3 regions of the Viridibacillus sp. FSL E2-0187 genome follow, and region 1 is predicted to be linked to each of the others. Evidence: a T-box and tRNA genes for the amino acid it is inferred to sense, from the RefSeq annotation. Region 1 holds a T-box; the other regions hold tRNA genes.
The links. The T-box of region 1 lies ahead of MHH85_RS03490 (valine--tRNA ligase). A T-box ahead of a tRNA ligase gene usually reads a tRNA of that ligase, here a tRNA-Val.
Positions count from the first base shown of each region.

Region 2: it encodes a tRNA-Val, which carries the amino acid that the T-box ahead of MHH85_RS03490 (valine--tRNA ligase) is inferred to sense. The anticodon was not compared.
Region 3: it encodes a tRNA-Val, which carries the amino acid that the T-box ahead of MHH85_RS03490 (valine--tRNA ligase) is inferred to sense. The anticodon was not compared.

Region 1 covers NZ_JBBOVG010000001.1:733,205-739,544, reverse strand. The annotation lists gene MHH85_RS03490 (valine--tRNA ligase) at 1-2,059, opposite strand, end outside; T-box leader at 2,162-2,389, opposite strand; gene MHH85_RS03485 (hypothetical protein) at 2,460-2,654, shown strand; gene MHH85_RS03480 (hypothetical protein) at 2,631-3,200, opposite strand; gene hemL (glutamate-1-semialdehyde 2,1-aminomutase) at 3,427-4,719, opposite strand; gene hemB (porphobilinogen synthase) at 4,723-5,706, opposite strand; gene MHH85_RS03465 (uroporphyrinogen-III synthase) at 5,703-6,340, opposite strand, start outside.
Region 2 covers NZ_JBBOVG010000002.1:300,022-306,361, forward strand. The annotation lists rRNA gene MHH85_RS20635 (23S ribosomal RNA) at 1-1,641, shown strand, start outside; rRNA gene rrf (5S ribosomal RNA) at 1,704-1,819, shown strand; tRNA gene MHH85_RS20645 (tRNA-Asn) at 2,613-2,687, shown strand; tRNA gene MHH85_RS20650 (tRNA-Thr) at 2,701-2,773, shown strand; tRNA gene MHH85_RS20655 (tRNA-Glu) at 2,918-2,992, shown strand; tRNA gene MHH85_RS20660 (tRNA-Val) at 3,020-3,095, shown strand; tRNA gene MHH85_RS20665 (tRNA-Tyr) at 3,108-3,191, shown strand; tRNA gene MHH85_RS20670 (tRNA-Gln) at 3,223-3,297, shown strand; tRNA gene MHH85_RS20675 (tRNA-Lys) at 3,311-3,383, shown strand; gene rocF (arginase) at 3,685-4,590, shown strand; gene sigW (RNA polymerase sigma factor SigW) at 4,849-5,412, shown strand; gene MHH85_RS20690 (anti-sigma factor family protein) at 5,426-6,046, shown strand; gene cdaA (diadenylate cyclase CdaA) at 6,163-6,340, shown strand, end outside.
Region 3 covers NZ_JBBOVG010000002.1:292,239-298,578, forward strand. The annotation lists rRNA gene MHH85_RS20560 (16S ribosomal RNA) at 1-230, shown strand, start outside; rRNA gene MHH85_RS20565 (23S ribosomal RNA) at 415-3,344, shown strand; rRNA gene rrf (5S ribosomal RNA) at 3,474-3,589, shown strand; tRNA gene MHH85_RS20575 (tRNA-Val) at 3,599-3,674, shown strand; tRNA gene MHH85_RS20580 (tRNA-Thr) at 3,690-3,765, shown strand; tRNA gene MHH85_RS20585 (tRNA-Lys) at 3,778-3,853, shown strand; tRNA gene MHH85_RS20590 (tRNA-Leu) at 3,873-3,957, shown strand; tRNA gene MHH85_RS20595 (tRNA-Gly) at 3,983-4,057, shown strand; tRNA gene MHH85_RS20600 (tRNA-Leu) at 4,064-4,152, shown strand; tRNA gene MHH85_RS20605 (tRNA-Arg) at 4,185-4,261, shown strand; tRNA gene MHH85_RS20610 (tRNA-Pro) at 4,266-4,342, shown strand; tRNA gene MHH85_RS20615 (tRNA-Ala) at 4,362-4,437, shown strand; rRNA gene MHH85_RS20620 (16S ribosomal RNA) at 4,585-6,137, shown strand; tRNA gene MHH85_RS20625 (tRNA-Ile) at 6,234-6,310, shown strand; tRNA gene MHH85_RS20630 (tRNA-Ala) at 6,323-6,340, shown strand, end outside.

The DNA.
Region 1 (6,340 bases):
CTGTGATAAATGGCATAAATGGATGTAACAGGCGCATTGTATTATCTAAAACATATGCTAGTACAGAGCGCGTTGTTTTCTTCGCTGCTTCGTCTTCACCATATAATGGCAATTTCGCCATTTCGATGTACCAGTCACAGAAATCATCCCAGATGAAGTTGTATAATTGACGACCTACTTCACCAAATTCAAATTTCTCAGCTAAAGTTGTTACTTGTTCGATTGTTTCGTTCAGACGAGTTAGAATCCATTGATCTGCTACTGATTTTTTACCAGTTAAATCGATTTCATCATAAGTCATGCCTTCCATGTTCATCAAAGCAAAGCGCGAAGCATTCCAAATTTTGTTTGAGAAGTTCCAAACAGCTTCTACTTTTTCATTTGAGTAACGTAAATCTTGACCTGGAGAAGAACCAGTTGCTAAGAAGTAACGTAATGAGTCAGCGCCGTATTTTTCGATAACATCCATTGGATCAACGCCGTTACCTAGAGATTTAGACATTTTGCGCCCTTGCTCATCACGAACTAATCCGTGAATTAATACATCTTCAAATGGACGTGTTCCAGTAAATTCAATACCTTGGAAAATCATACGAGAAACCCAGAAGAATATAATATCATAACCAGTTACTAATGTATTAGTTGGGTAGTAACGTTTAAATTCTTCGTTTTCTTCATCTGGCCAGCCCATTGTTGAAAACGGCCATAATGCAGATGAGAACCAAGTATCTAATACATCCGTATCTTGATTCCAGTTTTCAGCATCAGCTGGAGCATCTGTACCTACGTAAATTTCGCCTGTTTCTTTATGGTACCAAGCTGGAATTCGGTGGCCCCACCAAAGTTGGCGAGAAATACACCAATCACGGATATTCTCCATCCAACGAGAATACGTATTTTCAAAACGTGCAGGTACAAAGTTTACTTTGCCTTCTTCATCTTTTTGAAGTTCTAATGATGCATCTGCAAGTGGTTGCATTTTAACGAACCATTGTGTTGAAAGATACGGCTCAACAACCGCACCAGAACGTTCTGAGTGCCCTACTGAGTGCATATGATCTTCGATTTTGAAGCAAACACCCATGTCTTGTAAGTCTTTAACAATTGCTTTACGGCATTCAAAGCGATCCATACCTTTATATTTTCCAGCATTATCATTCATTGAACCGTCTTCATTCATTACAAGAATACGTGGTAAGTCATGGCGGTTACCTACTTCAAAGTCATTCGGGTCATGAGCTGGTGTAATTTTCACAACACCCGTACCAAATTCCATTTCAACGTACTCATCTGCAATGATTGGAATTTCGCGACCTACGATTGGTAATGTCACTGTTTTACCGATTAGATGTTGGTAACGTTCATCTTTAGGGTGAACAGCGATTGCAGTATCACCTAGCATTGTTTCAGGGCGTGTAGTTGCAATTTCAATTGCTCCAGTTCCATCAGTTAATGGATATTTGAAGTGATAAAAAGCCCCTGGAATGTCTTTGTATATAACTTCGATATCTGATAACGCTGTTTTAGTTGCAGGATCCCAGTTAATGATATATTCACCGCGGTAAATTAATCCTTTTTCGTATAGTTTTACGAATACTTCTTTTACTGCATCAGAAAGTCCTGCATCTAATGTGAATCGTTCACGAGAATAATCTAGCGCTAGACCCATTTTCGACCATTGCTGACGAATATGACCTGCATACTCTTCTTTCCATTCCCATGTTTTTTCAACGAACTTTTCACGGCCTAAGTCATAACGAGTAATACCTTCTTCACGAAGTTTCGCTTCTACCTTTGCTTGTGTTGCAATACCCGCATGGTCCATACCTGGTAACCAAAGCGCATCGTATCCTTGCATACGTTTCATACGAATTAGGATATCTTGTAATGTTGTATCCCAAGCATGCCCTAAGTGTAGTTTACCTGTTACGTTTGGTGGTGGAATTACGATTGAATATGGCTCTTTGCCACTTTCAGGTTGTGCTTTAAAGAATTCTCCTTTTAGCCACCATTCATAACGTCCTTGTTCGATCGACTGTGGATCATATTTCGTTGGCATTGATGTCGTTTGTTGTTCTGTCAATTTGACGACCTCCTTTTTATGTTTTGTTAACAACGAAGTATTTTGTAGTTTTTTGCAAATAAAAAACTCCTATCGCCTAAAAAGGACGAAGGAGTTGAATTCGCGGTACCACCTTTATTTCAACACAAAAAAACGTGCTGACACTTCATTGTATAACGGCTTCTAACCGGCTTCTGCTAGCTTTATCAGGTTCACAGAAACTGCTCCAGGGCGACCTTCAAATGTGTGTAAGCGGAAACTCGCACCTAACGTTTCCTCTCTTTGGCAAACACAAGACATTCTACTCTTCCCTATCTATGCATCTATATTAAGATGACCTTATTGTATCGGAAAAAAGATGCATTTTCAAGTTTTTTAGAAAGGAGGACCACATTTCATGTCACGTCGAAAATATAACCCTTATTTTCTACCACCTTGGCTACGGAAAACAAGATTTTACTGTAGAAGTATTATCGTTCCTATTTGTTGCTTCCAAGGTATTCGTGTTATCATCGTCCCAACAACATGGGACATTATTTTACTTCTGGTATTAGCCTTATTGTGGTACTTATTGTTTACGGATTTCCTTTAAGTTATACGTTTTAATTGTATATGCTTCTTCTAAATCCCATAAGAACGCATCAGATTCTGGTTCCTCTTGAGCACTTGCCTCGGCAGTAGTAGTAGTTGAACTTTCTACTACTTCTGCTTCTAATTGTGCAGTAGCAACTTGCGGCTCCTCATAATTACATGTCGCCTGCCAGCTAAAATGACAACTACCATCATCTTGGAATGTTGTCGTAATATAGTCTACTTTTATTTCTACAGGAACGTCTTTATTCACTCGATCTCGCGGCAAATTTACATGTAACGGCACAGCATATTCAAAATAACCCGATTCTCCTTGCATGTCTAAATCCTCTATTGTTGTCCAAGTTGAAGTCCCATGATGTGGTGTTTCTCCTTCTGCAAATGCTACATTAGCAGAAATATGATAAATACCTGTTAAAAATACTGATTCACCTGACTCTTCTTGTGTCCAACGAGGTGTAATTTTCACATTCGACGTATCTTGCGGTTTACCAAAACTTTCAGGAAAGTTAAATCCTTCTGCGATTTCCCAGGAAATATGTTGCATAGCTTGACCTCCTTCATATATCTAATAGAATATATGCTTGATAGTATTGTGATTATGCATTGTGTTATGTCCATAGATTAATCGATTGTAGTTATTCGTTTGTTGGTCAGGTCCATTAGATTCATTGATGCTCTAAGATAAAGATTAACTATATTACGTACAGTATCAATGTATTTACATGCATAAAAAAAGGCCTTCTCGTAATAGAGAAAGCCTTTTTCCTATATTAGCGTGCAAGTTGTTTAAATACTTTTTGGAAAGCTTGAACTGTCTTTGCAATATGTTCTTCAGTGTGCTCTGTAGAAACAAATACACCTTCAAATTGTGACGGCGGCAAGAAGATTCCTTCATTCGCCATTAAACCGTAGTATTCAGCAAACAATTGTAAATCAGAAGTTTTAGCTGTTTCAAAGTTAATAACATTCTCATTAGTTAAGAAATAGCCAATCATTGAACCTGCTCGATTTACTGTGTGAGGGATATTATACATTTCTGCAGCTTCTCGGAAACCTGTTTCTAATTGATCACCTAGTTTTGTGAAGTAATCATATGTTTCAGGTTTTAAATGACTAATTGTTGCTAAACCAGCAGACATTGCAAGTGGGTTACCTGATAATGTACCCGCTTGATAGATTGGACCTGCTGGAGCAATTTTCTCCATAATCTCACGCTTACCACCGAATGCACCTACAGGTAGTCCACCACCGATTACTTTACCAAGACAAGTTAAATCTGGTGTTACACCGTAGTGACCTTGAGCACTATGATACCCTACACGGAAACCAGTCATTACTTCATCAAAGATTAATAGGGAGCCAGCATTAGTTGTTAGTTCACGTAATCCTTCAAGGAATCCTGGTAACGGAGGAACTACACCCATATTACCGCAAACCGGTTCAACGATTACTGCAGCAATTTCTTCACCGAATTTTTCGAAGACAAGGTTAGCTGATTCTAAATCATTATACGGAACAGTTAATGTGTTTTGAGCAATGCCCATTGGTACTCCAGGACTGTCTGGTAAACCAAGTGTTGCTACACCTGAGCCAGCTTTAATCAATAAACTATCTCCATGTCCATGATAGCTACCTTCGAACTTCAAAATTTTATCTCTTCCTGTAAAGCCACGTGCAGCACGGATTGCACTCATTGTTGCTTCCGTACCAGAAGAAACCATACGAATCATTTCGATTGAAGGAATACGATCTATCACTACTTTTGCTAGTTCATTTTCTACTAGTGAAGAAGCACCGAAGCTTGTTCCTGTTTCAGCTACTTTTTGAATTGCAGCTACAACATCAGGATGCGTGTGACCAATAATTAGTGGACCCCATGATAATACATAGTCAATATAATCATTACCATCGATATCCGTAATGATTGCCCCTTTACCACTAGCCATGAAAATCGGGTCCATATCAACTGCTTTAAATGCACGAACTGGACTGTTTACGCCACCTGGCATTAAGTTTACCGCTTCTTTAAAAGCTTGTTTTGATTTTTCATATGAACGTGTCATGAATTATTTTCCCTCCATCCAACGAACTGCATCTTTTGCGTGATAAGTAATGATTAAGTCTGCTCCTGCGCGTTTCATACCTAGTAGTGTTTCTAAAACCGTTTGTTTCTCGTCAATCCAACCATTAATAGATGCCGCTTTGACCATCGCATATTCTCCACTTACATTGTAAGCAACAACAGGTAAATCGTAGTTATTACGTACATCGCGTACAATATCTAAGTAAGCCAATGCTGGTTTAACGATTAAGAAATCTGCTCCTTCTTCTACGTCTGAAGTAGCTTCACGCATTGCTTCCATACGATTTGCAGGATCCATTTGATATGTTTTACGATCACCAAATTTAGGTGCGCCATCTGCCGCATCACGGAATGGTCCGTAATATGCTGAAGCGTATTTCACTGCATAAGACATGATTGGAACATCTTCAAATCCAGCATCATCCAAGCCTTTACGAATCGCTGCTACAAAACCGTCCATCATATTAGATGGGGCAATAATATCTGCTCCCGCTTCTGCTTGTGAAACTGCTGTTTTTGCTAATAAATCTAGTGAAGGATCATTTAAAATTTGTTCTTTGTCATTCACAACCCCACAATGACCATGAGAAGTAAATTCACATAGACATGTGTCTGCTATAACCACGATTTCTGGGTAATTCTTTTTCACAAAACGAGTTGCTTCTTGAACAATACCGTGATTATGGAAAGCTTGAGTACCTACTTCGTCTTTTTCTGCAGGCAAGCCAAAAAGAATAACTGAAGGTATACCTAGTGATACTACTTCATCCATTTCCTCAGCTAACCGATCAATTGAAAATTGGAAAACGCCTGGCATCGAAGATACTTCATTTTTTATATTTTCGCCATCCATGACGAAAATAGGATAGATGAAATCTTCTTTATGCAAATATGTTTCTTTTACCATTGAACGCATTGTAGCGGATTGACGTAAACGTCTATGTCTTTTAAATGTTAAATCTTTCATTTTAGATGTTCCTTTCTATTAGCTAACTCTTGAATCAGTGCTTTCATTGTATAGGTGGGTGGCATTATATCAACTTTAGCTCCCGCTTTAATTAGCGCTCGCTCTGTGATATGTCCTATGGAAAGAACCTTAAATGAATGCCAACCGATTACCTTTGCTACATGCTCAGAAAAAACCTCTACTGCTGATGGACTTGCAAAGGCAATACTTACATTTGTCGATTCTTTTAACAGTGTTAGCAGTTCTGTAGTATGTTCCGTCGTTTGAACCGTTTCATAAACAGTCCATTCATCGACATGACAAGATAAACCTTTTACTATAGTATCCTTTGCCATCGAGCCCTTAAAAAATTGACAGGATACATTATCCCCCGCAATTGTAGGGAACTCTTGTACAAATACATCTGCACTGAACGTTGAAGGCATAAAATTAATCTCAAAACCTATGTCCTCAAGAGCTTCGGCTGTTTTTATACCAACAGCAGCCACCTTACATGACCAATCAGATACCTGGAAATGAAAACGCTGTATTTTGCTTTTAAAAGCAAGGACCGCATTTTGACTAGTGAAAATAAGCCAATCATACAGCTTACTTTTTTCAAGTTGTTGTCGGTCCATGTCACTTTTAACCTCAT
Region 2 (6,340 bases), on a different contig from region 1:
GAAGTGAGAATGCCGGTATGAGTAGCGAAAGACGGGTGAGAATCCCGTCCACCGAATGACTAAGGTTTCCTGAGGAAGGCTCGTCCGCTCAGGGTTAGTCGGGACCTAAGCCGAGGCCGATAGGCGTAGGCGATGGACAACAGGTTGATATTCCTGTACCACCTATTTACCATTTGAGCAATGGGGGGACGCAGTAGGATAGGGTAAGCATGCTGTTGGTTATGCATGTTCAAGCAGTGAGGCGTGAAATGAGGCAAATCCCATTTCTATAACGTTGAGCTGTGATGACGAGGACGTATGTCCGGAGTTCCTGATTTCACACTGCCAAGAAAAGCCTCTAGCGAGGTAAAAGGTGCCCGTACCGCAAACCGACACAGGTAGTCGAGGAGAGAATCCTAAGGTGTGCGAGAGAACTCTCGTTAAGGAACTCGGCAAAATGACCCCGTAACTTCGGGAGAAGGGGTGCTCTAGTAGGGTGAAAGCCCGAGAGAGCCGCAGTGAATAGGCCCAGGCGACTGTTTAGCAAAAACACAGGTCTCTGCAAAACCGTAAGGTGACGTATAGGGGCTGACGCCTGCCCGGTGCTGGAAGGTTAAGAGGAGTGCTTAGCGCAAGCGAAGGTGCGAATTGAAGCCCCAGTAAACGGCGGCCGTAACTATAACGGTCCTAAGGTAGCGAAATTCCTTGTCGGGTAAGTTCCGACCCGCACGAAAGGCGTAACGATCTGGGCACTGTCTCAACGAGAGACTCGGTGAAATTATAGTACCTGTGAAGATGCAGGTTACCCGCGACAGGACGGAAAGACCCCGTGGAGCTTTACTGTAGCCTGATATTGAATTTTGATACATCTTGTACAGGATAGGTAGGAGCCAGAGATTCCGGAGCGCCAGCTTCGGAGGAGGCGTTGGTGGGATACTACCCTAGATGTATTGAACTTCTAACCCATGCCCCTTAGCGGGGTAGGAGACAGTGTCAGGCGGGCAGTTTGACTGGGGCGGTCGCCTCCTAAAGAGTAACGGAGGCGCCCAAAGGTTCCCTCAGAATGGTTGGAAATCATTCGTAGAGTGTAAAGGCATAAGGGAGCTTGACTGCGAGACCTACAAGTCGAGCAGGGTCGAAAGACGGGCTTAGTGATCCGGTGGTTCCGCATGGAAGGGCCATCGCTCAACGGATAAAAGCTACCCCGGGGATAACAGGCTTATCTCCCCCAAGAGTCCACATCGACGGGGAGGTTTGGCACCTCGATGTCGGCTCATCGCATCCTGGGGCTGTAGTCGGTCCCAAGGGTTGGGCTGTTCGCCCATTAAAGCGGTACGCGAGCTGGGTTCAGAACGTCGTGAGACAGTTCGGTCCCTATCCGTCGTGGGCGTAGGAAATTTGAGAGGAGCTGTCCTTAGTACGAGAGGACCGGGATGGACACACCGCTGGTGTACCAGTTGTTCTGCCAAGGGCATCGCTGGGTAGCTATGTGTGGACGGGATAAGTGCTGAAAGCATCTAAGCATGAAGCCCCCCTCAAGATGAGATTTCCCATTACGCAAGTAAGTAAGATCCCTCAAAGACGATGAGGTAGATAGGTTCGAGGTGGAAGTGTGGCGACATACGGAGCTGACGAATACTAATAGATCGAGGACTTAACCAAATTTTACTTAACTAACTTCAATGTAATTTATCCAGTTTTGAGAGAACAAGTTCTCTAAATAGTCTAGTGATGATGGCAAAGAGGTCACACCCGTTCCCATGCCGAACACGGAAGTTAAGCTCTTTAGCGCCGATGGTAGTTGGGGGTTTCCCCCTGTGAGAGTAGGACGTTGCTAGGCACATTAAAGCACAGCTGATTTAATCAGTTGTGCTTTTTTATATAGAAAATAGTTATAATAAATGTGGAAATCAAGGGTTATATTATGACTATTGTATTTAAAGGTTATAACAATCGATATGGGGAGTTATTTGGCAAGTATTAATTCACTGAAGAACCGATGAAATTTCCTTAATCGTCATTAGTCTCATTTGAGTTGTGTAAAACGGAAATAGATTTGCATCCAATTATTGCAATTTATAATGGGGGAATAGTAAGCTTCTTTGTTTTGCATAATATATTGGGTGTAAAGCCATACTTAAATAACTCCAAAATAATTTTATTTGGCTCTTGATCAACTGATATCTGTATCTTAGAAAAGGTTATGCAAAAAGTATACTATCTCAATTATAGATGTATATTAAAAAAATATAACTTATTCAATAGTTCTAGCAGTTAATGTTGGAAAAATAGTTGCACTGGAATTTTAAAGGAAAGTGGAATTTGTGTATAAAGGCATAAGAATTCTAATTGAAAATAGTCCATCAATGGTTATGAGATTTTCATTGTAATAGCCTTTAGGAGCATAATTGATATATGTTGGTAGTCTTACATTAGATTCTGATTAAAACGCTTTAAAACGCTTAAATAGGGCTTTTATGATAGTTAGAGTTACTGTAATAAAATATAGGTATATTTAAGTGCAAAAAAATTAAAACTTTTTTCCTTAAATAGCTTGAAATGTTTTAATATGCTGTTATAATAATATTTGTGTTCCACAAAAGTAACATCTAAAGAAGCGATAATATTATTGTTCCGAAGTAGCTCAGTGGTAGAGCAATCGGCTGTTAACCGATCGGTCGTAGGTTCGAGTCCTACCTTCGGAGCCATTTTTTTGTCTATGCTTCCATAGCTCAGCAGGTAGAGTGCTTCCATGGTAAGGAAGAGGTCACCGGTTCGAGCCCGGTTGGAAGCTTTCTATTATTTATCAAGAAGTAGAAATATATTGAATTTTGTTTAGTAAGATGAAATTTTTAATATTTTTTAAATAAAGTATTGCTTTTTTATTTAAAGGATGTTAATATAATTCTTGTCCTGTTTTAAGCAGTACAGCATTAATGGCCCCTTGGTCAAGCGGTTAAGACACCGCCCTTTCACGGCGGTAACACGGGTTCGAATCCCGTAGGGGTCACCATTTTTAAAAATTATTTTAGATATCCATGGAGGATTAGCTCAGCTGGGAGAGCACCTGCCTTACAAGCAGGGGGTCGGCGGTTCGATCCCGTCATCCTCCACCATATTTTTTTGTCGGAGGGGTAGCGAAGAGGCTAAACGCGGCGGACTGTAAATCCGCTCCTTCGGGTTCGGCGGTTCGAATCCGTCCCCCTCCACCATTTTTTATATAAAACATTCATTATTCATTGTTGGGGTATAGCCAAGCGGTAAGGCAACGGATTTTGATTCCGTCATGCCCTGGTTCGAATCCAGGTACCCCAGCCATTTTTAATTTTATGAGCCATTAGCTCAGTTGGTAGAGCATCTGACTTTTAATCAGAGGGTCGTAGGTTCGAATCCTACATGGCTCACTTTCATATAAAATTTCAACCTCTTTCTACACTTTGTAGAAAGAGGTTTTTTGTAGTTAATAGTATAAAAAATAAGGGATACCCCCTATACTCTCTAAGGAGCATTTTTAGTAGAGTGCGTAACTTTGTACAACTACTGATAAATTCAATTTAAAGGATAGTGCATTATCTACTTTAGTTACAAAGTGGTTCTATATTTAAGTGTTTGATTTTTTGTATAAATATTCAGAATTTTGTGGGGTTGAGCCAACATGATTGTAGCATTTACAATATAGGTAATTCACAAAGGGGGAATAAAATAATGCATAAATTAAATATTTCATTAATAGGTGTACCAATGGATCTTGGTCAAACACGTCGTGGGGTTGATATGGGGCCAAGTGCAATCCGATATGCGGGCGCTGTAGAAAGATTAGAAGCAATGGGTTATGAAGTGATAGATGAGGGGGATATTCAGATTGGGGTATCTGAGCGTGAAGTATCAGCCGATACAAATTTACGAAATTTATCAGCTGTAACTGAAGCCAGTACAAATCTTGCGAATAAAGTACATGATGTCGTTTCACAAAATCACTTTCCACTTGTACTAGGTGGGGACCATAGTATTGCAATAGGTACACTTGCAGGACTATCAGATCATTATGAGAACCTAGGAGTTATTTGGTATGACGCGCATGCCGATTTGAATACAGGTGATACTTCACCATCGGGTAATATTCATGGTATGCCACTAGCTGTAAGTATTGGGCTCGGCCATGAAAAACTTGTAAACATTCGTGACTATGCTCCAAAAGTGAAACCTGAAAATATAGTTATTATTGGTGCTCGCTCGGTGGATCCAGGTGAACGTGAATTAATAAAAGAAAAAGGTATCAAAGTGTACACGATGCATGAAATTGACAGAGTGGGGATGACTAAAGTTATTCAAGATGCAATTATTTACTTAAGAGGAAAATGTGTTGATGGATTGCATTTGTCATTGGATCTAGATGGAATCGATCCGCTTTATACGCCGGGTGTTGGGACACCTGTTCTAGGCGGTATTACATATCGTGAGAGCCATTTAGCGATGGAGATGTTATATGAATCAGAAATGATTACCTCCGCTGAATTTGTAGAAGTAAATCCAATCCTAGATGAGAGAAACAAAACAGCAGATGTAGCAGTTGCTTTAATGGGATCGTTATTAGGCGAAAAATTAATGTAATGTAAAGGGACGGGAATACCCGTCCTTTTATAATTGCCGAAAAGTGTAGGGTTTTTGAAAAATGGGAACTTATTGATAAGTAATTAAGTCTTGAATAGAAGAGTTTATTATGAATTTGGATCATTTTTACTTACATATTTGTTATAATTATGGAAGGAAGGTTTTTTGTAGTTATAAAAAAACTTTCGAAAAAATGAAACTTACACTATAAGCGACTCGTATATAGAATAGCAGCCGCATGGGCGGAGGGAAATCACGATGGACGCATTAATCAACAAGAGAATAAAACAAGTGCTGAAAGGCGATCAAAGTGCGTATTCTGATATTGTGAGCCTCTACCAGCAAAAGCTGTACCAAGTTTGTTATCGCATGCTTGGCAATCGACATGAAGCGGAAGATATAGCGCAGGAGGCATTTGTTCGTGCGTATATTAATCTTCACACTTTTGATTTGAATCGAAAATTTTCGACTTGGCTGTACCGTATAGCGACGAATTTATGTATAGACCGTATAAGGAAGAAGAAACCGGACTATTACTTAGATGCGCAAGTTGCTGGAACGGACGGTCTAGATATGTATTCTCAAATTTCCTCCTCAGATAGGCTACCTGAGGAAGAAGTAGAAAGAATGGAGCTGCAGGAGCGAATTCAATATGAAATTAGCCAGTTGCCAGACAAATATCGAACAGTCATTGTCTTAAAGTATATAGAGGAATTGCCATTGCAGGAGATTAGCGAGATTTTGGATATGCCACTTGGGACAGTCAAAACTCGAATTCACAGAGGGCGTGAAGCTCTGAGAAAGCAATTAGGCAATCTGTAGGAGGGATTTCACTATGAATGCGTGTCCAAAACATATTGGTGAATACATGCATGAATATTTAGATGGTGATATTAGTCGTGAACATGAAATCGAGCTAAAAGCACATTTGCAAAGCTGTGATAACTGTCGACAACATATGCAGGAGCTAAATAGCACAATTGCCTTTGTCAAAAGTGCTGCCGTCGTTTCAGTACCTCTGGATTTCAAGCAAAACGTTATGATTCGTCTACCTAAAGGAAGATCAGGAGCCGGTGTCCAAAGATGGCTACGTCGTCATCCTATATTCGTTGCAGCAGCAATGTTTTGTATTTTAATGAGCGCCTCACTTCTTACAGGCTTTAATGATAATAAGGAATTTTCTGTGACCAAACAGCCAAACTTAGTTGTAGAGGGGCAAACAGTCATCGTACCTGAAGGGAAGACTGTGACAGGTGATATCGTAGTCAAGAATGGAGATATCCTTGTAGAAGGTTCGGTAGATGGTAATATCACTGTAATTAATGGTCAATATATGGCTTCAACAGCAAATGTCACAGGTCAAATAGATGAGATTAATCAAGCATTTGAATGGCTTTGGTATAAAATTAAAAATGGTGGAAAAGAAATACTTTCATTTTTAGGCAAAAACGAATAGAACAAATGAAAAAGTCTACTGTTTGAGGTAGACTTTTCTGTTTCATCTCAGCAAGTAAAGTAAGAGTTGTGCTATACTGAACACATATGCACTCGCTAGAAAAGTGGGGGATCCACATGTCTTTTATTAATGAAATTTCACAATTTACCGACAATGTATGGATTAGAATGTTGATGAACATTCTGGACATTCTTTTAGTATGGTTTGTTATTTATAAAATTTTAACTTTAATAAGAGGAACAAAAGCTGTCCAATTATTAAAGGGAATATTCGTCATCATTATTATTCGTATAA
Region 3 (6,340 bases), on a different contig from region 1:
CTGCAACTCGCCTACATGAAGCCGGAATCGCTAGTAATCGTGGATCAGCATGCCACGGTGAATACGTTCCCGGGCCTTGTACACACCGCCCGTCACACCACGAGAGTTTGTAACACCCGAAGTCGGTGAGGTAACCTTTATGGGGCCAGCCGCCGAAGGTGGGATAGATGATTGGGGTGAAGTCGTAACAAGGTAGCCGTATCGGAAGGTGCGGCTGGATCACCTCCTTTCTAAGGATAATTACGGAAACAGATCTTGGATCTGTCGATTAACGTCTTGCGTTCAGTTTTGAAGGCTCATTGTAAAATGATCTTCAAAACCTTGTTCTTTGAAAACTGGATAAAACGACATTGAAGCAAATTAAGTAACACATTTTTTATTATTAAGTTTTTTAGGCTTAATAACTAACTTTTAGGTTAAGTTATTAAGGGCGCATGGCGGATGCCTTGGCACTAGGAGCCGAAGAAGGACGGCACTAACACCGATATGCTTCGGGGAGCTGTAAGTGAGCTTTGATCCGGAGATTTCCGAATGGGGGAACCCACTGTTCGTAATGGAGCAGTATCTTGACGTGAATACATAGCGTCTTGATGGCAGACCCAGGGAACTGAAACATCTAAGTACCTGGAGGAAGAGAAAGAAAAATCGATTCCCTGAGTAGCGGCGAGCGAAACGGGAATAGCCCAAACCAAGAGGCTTGCCTCTTGGGGTTGTAGGACACTCTATATGGAGTTACAAAGGAATGAGTTAAACGAAGCGGTCTGGAAAGGCCCGCCAGAGCAGGTAACAGCCCTGTAGTTGAAAGTTCATTCTCTCTTGAGTGTATCCTGAGTACGGCGGAACACGTGAAATTCCGTCGGAATCTGGGAGGACCATCTCCCAAGGCTAAATACTACCTAGTGACCGATAGTGAACCAGTACCGTGAGGGAAAGGTGAAAAGCACCCCGGAAGGGGAGTGAAATAGATCCTGAAACCATGTGCCTACAAGTAGTTAGAGCCCGTTAATGGGTGATAGCGTGCCTTTTGTAGAATGAACCGGCGAGTTACGATTACATGCGAGGTTAAGTTTTAGAAGACGGAGCCGTAGCGAAAGCGAGTCTGAATAGGGCGAATGAGTATGTGGTTGTAGACCCGAAACCAGGTGATCTACCCATGTCCAGGGTGAAGGTAAGGTAACACTTACTGGAGGCCCGAACCCACGTACGTTGAAAAGTGCGGGGATGAGGTGTGGGTAGCGGAGAAATTCCAATCGAACCTGGAGATAGCTGGTTCTCTCCGAAATAGCTTTAGGGCTAGCCTCGTGATAGAGAATCCTGGAGGTAGAGCACTGTTTGAACTAGGGGTCCATCCCGGATTACCGAATTCAGACAAACTCCGAATGCCAGTGATTTATGCACGGGAGTCAGACTGCGAGTGATAAGATCCGTAGTCAAAAGGGAAACAGCCCAGACCACCAGCTAAGGTCCCAAAGTAATTGTTAAGTGGAAAAGGATGTGACGTTGCTTAGACAACCAGGATGTTGGCTCAGAAGCAGCCATCATTTAAAGAGTGCGTAATAGCTCACTGGTCGAGTGACGCTGCGCCGAAAATGTATCGGGGCTAAACAATTCACCGAAGCTGTGGATGGACATCTTAGATGTCCGTGGTAGGAGAGCGTTCTAAGTGCTGTGAAGTCAGACCGGAAGGACTGGTGGAGCGCTTAGAAGTGAGAATGCCGGTATGAGTAGCGAAAGACGGGTGAGAATCCCGTCCACCGAATGACTAAGGTTTCCTGAGGAAGGCTCGTCCGCTCAGGGTTAGTCGGGACCTAAGCCGAGGCCGATAGGCGTAGGCGATGGACAACAGGTTGATATTCCTGTACCACCTATTTACCATTTGAGCAATGGGGGGACGCAGTAGGATAGGGTAAGCATGCTGTTGGTTATGCATGTTCAAGCAGTGAGGCGTGAAATGAGGCAAATCCCATTTCTATAACGTTGAGCTGTGATGACGAGGACGTATGTCCGGAGTTCCTGATTTCACACTGCCAAGAAAAGCCTCTAGCGAGGTAAAAGGTGCCCGTACCGCAAACCGACACAGGTAGTCGAGGAGAGAATCCTAAGGTGTGCGAGAGAACTCTCGTTAAGGAACTCGGCAAAATGACCCCGTAACTTCGGGAGAAGGGGTGCTCTAGTAGGGTGAAAGCCCGAGAGAGCCGCAGTGAATAGGCCCAGGCGACTGTTTAGCAAAAACACAGGTCTCTGCAAAACCGTAAGGTGACGTATAGGGGCTGACGCCTGCCCGGTGCTGGAAGGTTAAGAGGAGTGCTTAGCGCAAGCGAAGGTGCGAATTGAAGCCCCAGTAAACGGCGGCCGTAACTATAACGGTCCTAAGGTAGCGAAATTCCTTGTCGGGTAAGTTCCGACCCGCACGAAAGGCGTAACGATCTGGGCACTGTCTCAACGAGAGACTCGGTGAAATTATAGTACCTGTGAAGATGCAGGTTACCCGCGACAGGACGGAAAGACCCCGTGGAGCTTTACTGTAGCCTGATATTGAATTTTGATACATCTTGTACAGGATAGGTAGGAGCCAGAGATTCCGGAGCGCCAGCTTCGGAGGAGGCGTTGGTGGGATACTACCCTAGATGTATTGAACTTCTAACCCATGCCCCTTAGCGGGGTAGGAGACAGTGTCAGGCGGGCAGTTTGACTGGGGCGGTCGCCTCCTAAAGAGTAACGGAGGCGCCCAAAGGTTCCCTCAGAATGGTTGGAAATCATTCGTAGAGTGTAAAGGCATAAGGGAGCTTGACTGCGAGACCTACAAGTCGAGCAGGGTCGAAAGACGGGCTTAGTGATCCGGTGGTTCCGCATGGAAGGGCCATCGCTCAACGGATAAAAGCTACCCCGGGGATAACAGGCTTATCTCCCCCAAGAGTCCACATCGACGGGGAGGTTTGGCACCTCGATGTCGGCTCATCGCATCCTGGGGCTGTAGTCGGTCCCAAGGGTTGGGCTGTTCGCCCATTAAAGCGGTACGCGAGCTGGGTTCAGAACGTCGTGAGACAGTTCGGTCCCTATCCGTCGTGGGCGTAGGAAATTTGAGAGGAGCTGTCCTTAGTACGAGAGGACCGGGATGGACACACCGCTGGTGTACCAGTTGTTCTGCCAAGGGCATCGCTGGGTAGCTATGTGTGGACGGGATAAGTGCTGAAAGCATCTAAGCATGAAGCCCCCCTCAAGATGAGATTTCCCATTACGCAAGTAAGTAAGATCCCTCAAAGACGATGAGGTAGATAGGTTCGAGGTGGAAGTGTGGCGACATACGGAGCTGACGAATACTAATAGATCGAGGACTTAACCAAATTTTACTTAACTAACTTCAATGTAATTTATCCAGTTTTGAGAGAACAAGAAAAACTTTTTAAAAAAGTTAAAAAAACACTTGCTTTTAAAGAAGCGAAGTGATATAATAATTCTTGTCTTAAAAATAGTCTAGTGACGATAGCAAAGAGGTCACACCCGTTCCCATGCCGAACACGGAAGTTAAGCTCTTTAGCGCCGATGGTAGTTGGGGGTTTCCCCCTGTGAGAGTAGGACGTTGCTAGGCGAACAATATGGAGGATTAGCTCAGCTGGGAGAGCACCTGCCTTACAAGCAGGGGGTCGGCGGTTCGATCCCGTCATCCTCCACCATTTTTAATAAACATTGCCGGTGTAGCTCAGTTGGTAGAGCAACTGACTTGTAATCAGTAGGTCGAGGGTTCGACTCCTTTCGCCGGCACCATTCATTTCATATGAGCCATTAGCTCAGTTGGTAGAGCATCTGACTTTTAATCAGAGGGTCGTAGGTTCGAATCCTACATGGCTCACCATTTTAAAAAAACATTATATGCGGGTGTGGCGGAACTGGCAGACGCACTAGACTTAGGATCTAGCGCCGCAAGGCGTGGGGGTTCGACTCCCTTCACCCGCACCATAATTTTTAAGTTTATCAGCATATTGCGGAAGTAGTTCAGTGGTAGAACACCACCTTGCCAAGGTGGGGGTCGCGAGTTCGAACCTCGTCTTCCGCTCCAAAATATGCCGGGGTGGCGGAACTGGCAGACGCACAGGACTTAAAATCCTGCGGTAGGTGACTACCGTACCGGTTCGATTCCGGTCCTCGGCACCATTTCTTTTAATTTAATACAAGTGATAATATATGCGCCCGTAGCTCAATTGGATAGAGCGTCTGACTACGGATCAGAAGGTTGTGGATTCGACTTCTGCCGGGCGCGCCATTAACGGGAAGTAGCTCAGCTTGGTAGAGCACTTGGTTTGGGACCAAGGGGTCGCAGGTTCGAATCCTGTCTTCCCGACCATTATTACTTATACCCACACGGGGCCTTAGCTCAGCTGGGAGAGCGCCTGCCTTGCACGCAGGAGGTCAGCGGTTCGATCCCGCTAGGCTCCACCATATATATCTTATGAACCTTGAAAACTGAACATGCAAGACGTTAATCAATAAATGTTTTTGAACATCAACTCTGTTGGTGGATCAAAACAAAAATAGATATCATCTTTGGATGATACGCTAGCAAAGCTAATGAGCTTTCAAACTACTTTTATGGAGAGTTTGATCCTGGCTCAGGACGAACGCTGGCGGCGTGCCTAATACATGCAAGTCGAGCGAATGATGAAGAAGCTTGCTTCTTCTGATTTAGCGGCGGACGGGTGAGTAACACGTGGGCAACCTACCTAGTAGATTGGGATAACTCCGGGAAACCGGGGCTAATACCGAATAATCCATTTTGTCACATGGCAAAATGCTGAAAGGCGGTTTCGGCTGTCACTACTAGATGGGCCCGCGGTGCATTAGCTAGTTGGTGGGGTAATGGCCTACCAAGGCAACGATGCATAGCCGACCTGAGAGGGTGATCGGCCACATTGGGACTGAGACACGGCCCAAACTCCTACGGGAGGCAGCAGTAGGGAATCTTCCACAATGGACGAAAGTCTGATGGAGCAACGCCGCGTGAGTGATGAAGGTTTTCGGATCGTAAAACTCTGTTGTAAGGGAAGAACAAGTACGTTAGTAACTGAACGTACCTTGACGGTACCTTATTAGAAAGCCACGGCTAACTACGTGCCAGCAGCCGCGGTAATACGTAGGTGGCAAGCGTTGTCCGGATTTATTGGGCGTAAAGCGCGCGCAGGTGGTTTCTTAAGTCTGATGTGAAAGCCCACGGCTCAACCGTGGAGGGTCATTGGAAACTGGGAGACTTGAGTGCAGAAGAGGAAAGTGGAATTCCAAGTGTAGCGGTGAAATGCGTAGAGATTTGGAGGAACACCAGTGGCGAAGGCGACTTTCTGGTCTGTAACTGACACTGAGGCGCGAAAGCGTGGGGAGCAAACAGGATTAGATACCCTGGTAGTCCACGCCGTAAACGATGAGTGCTAAGTGTTAGGGGGTTTCCGCCCCTTAGTGCTGCAGCTAACGCATTAAGCACTCCGCCTGGGGAGTACGGCCGCAAGGTTGAAACTCAAAGGAATTGACGGGGGCCCGCACAAGCGGTGGAGCATGTGGTTTAATTCGAAGCAACGCGAAGAACCTTACCAGGTCTTGACATCCCAATGACCGCTCTAGAGATAGAGTTTTCCCTTCGGGGACATTGGTGACAGGTGGTGCATGGTTGTCGTCAGCTCGTGTCGTGAGATGTTGGGTTAAGTCCCGCAACGAGCGCAACCCTTGATCTTAGTTGCCATCATTTAGTTGGGCACTCTAAGGTGACTGCCGGTGACAAACCGGAGGAAGGTGGGGATGACGTCAAATCATCATGCCCCTTATGACCTGGGCTACACACGTGCTACAATGGACGATACAAAGAGTCGCTAACTCGCGAGGGTATGCTAATCTCATAAAATCGTTCTCAGTTCGGATTGTAGGCTGCAACTCGCCTACATGAAGCCGGAATCGCTAGTAATCGTGGATCAGCATGCCACGGTGAATACGTTCCCGGGCCTTGTACACACCGCCCGTCACACCACGAGAGTTTGTAACACCCGAAGTCGGTGAGGTAACCTTTATGGGGCCAGCCGCCGAAGGTGGGATAGATGATTGGGGTGAAGTCGTAACAAGGTAGCCGTATCGGAAGGTGCGGCTGGATCACCTCCTTTCTAAGGATAATTACGGAAACAGATCTTGGATCTGTCGATTAACGTCTTGCGTTCAGTTTTGAAGGTTTATAAAAACCTTATATTTTTCCGAAAAAGGGGCCTATAGCTCAGCTGGTTAGAGCGCACGCCTGATAAGCGTGAGGTCGATGGTTCGAGTCCATTTAGGCCCACCATTTTTCTTTTTTGGGGCCTTAGCTCAGCTG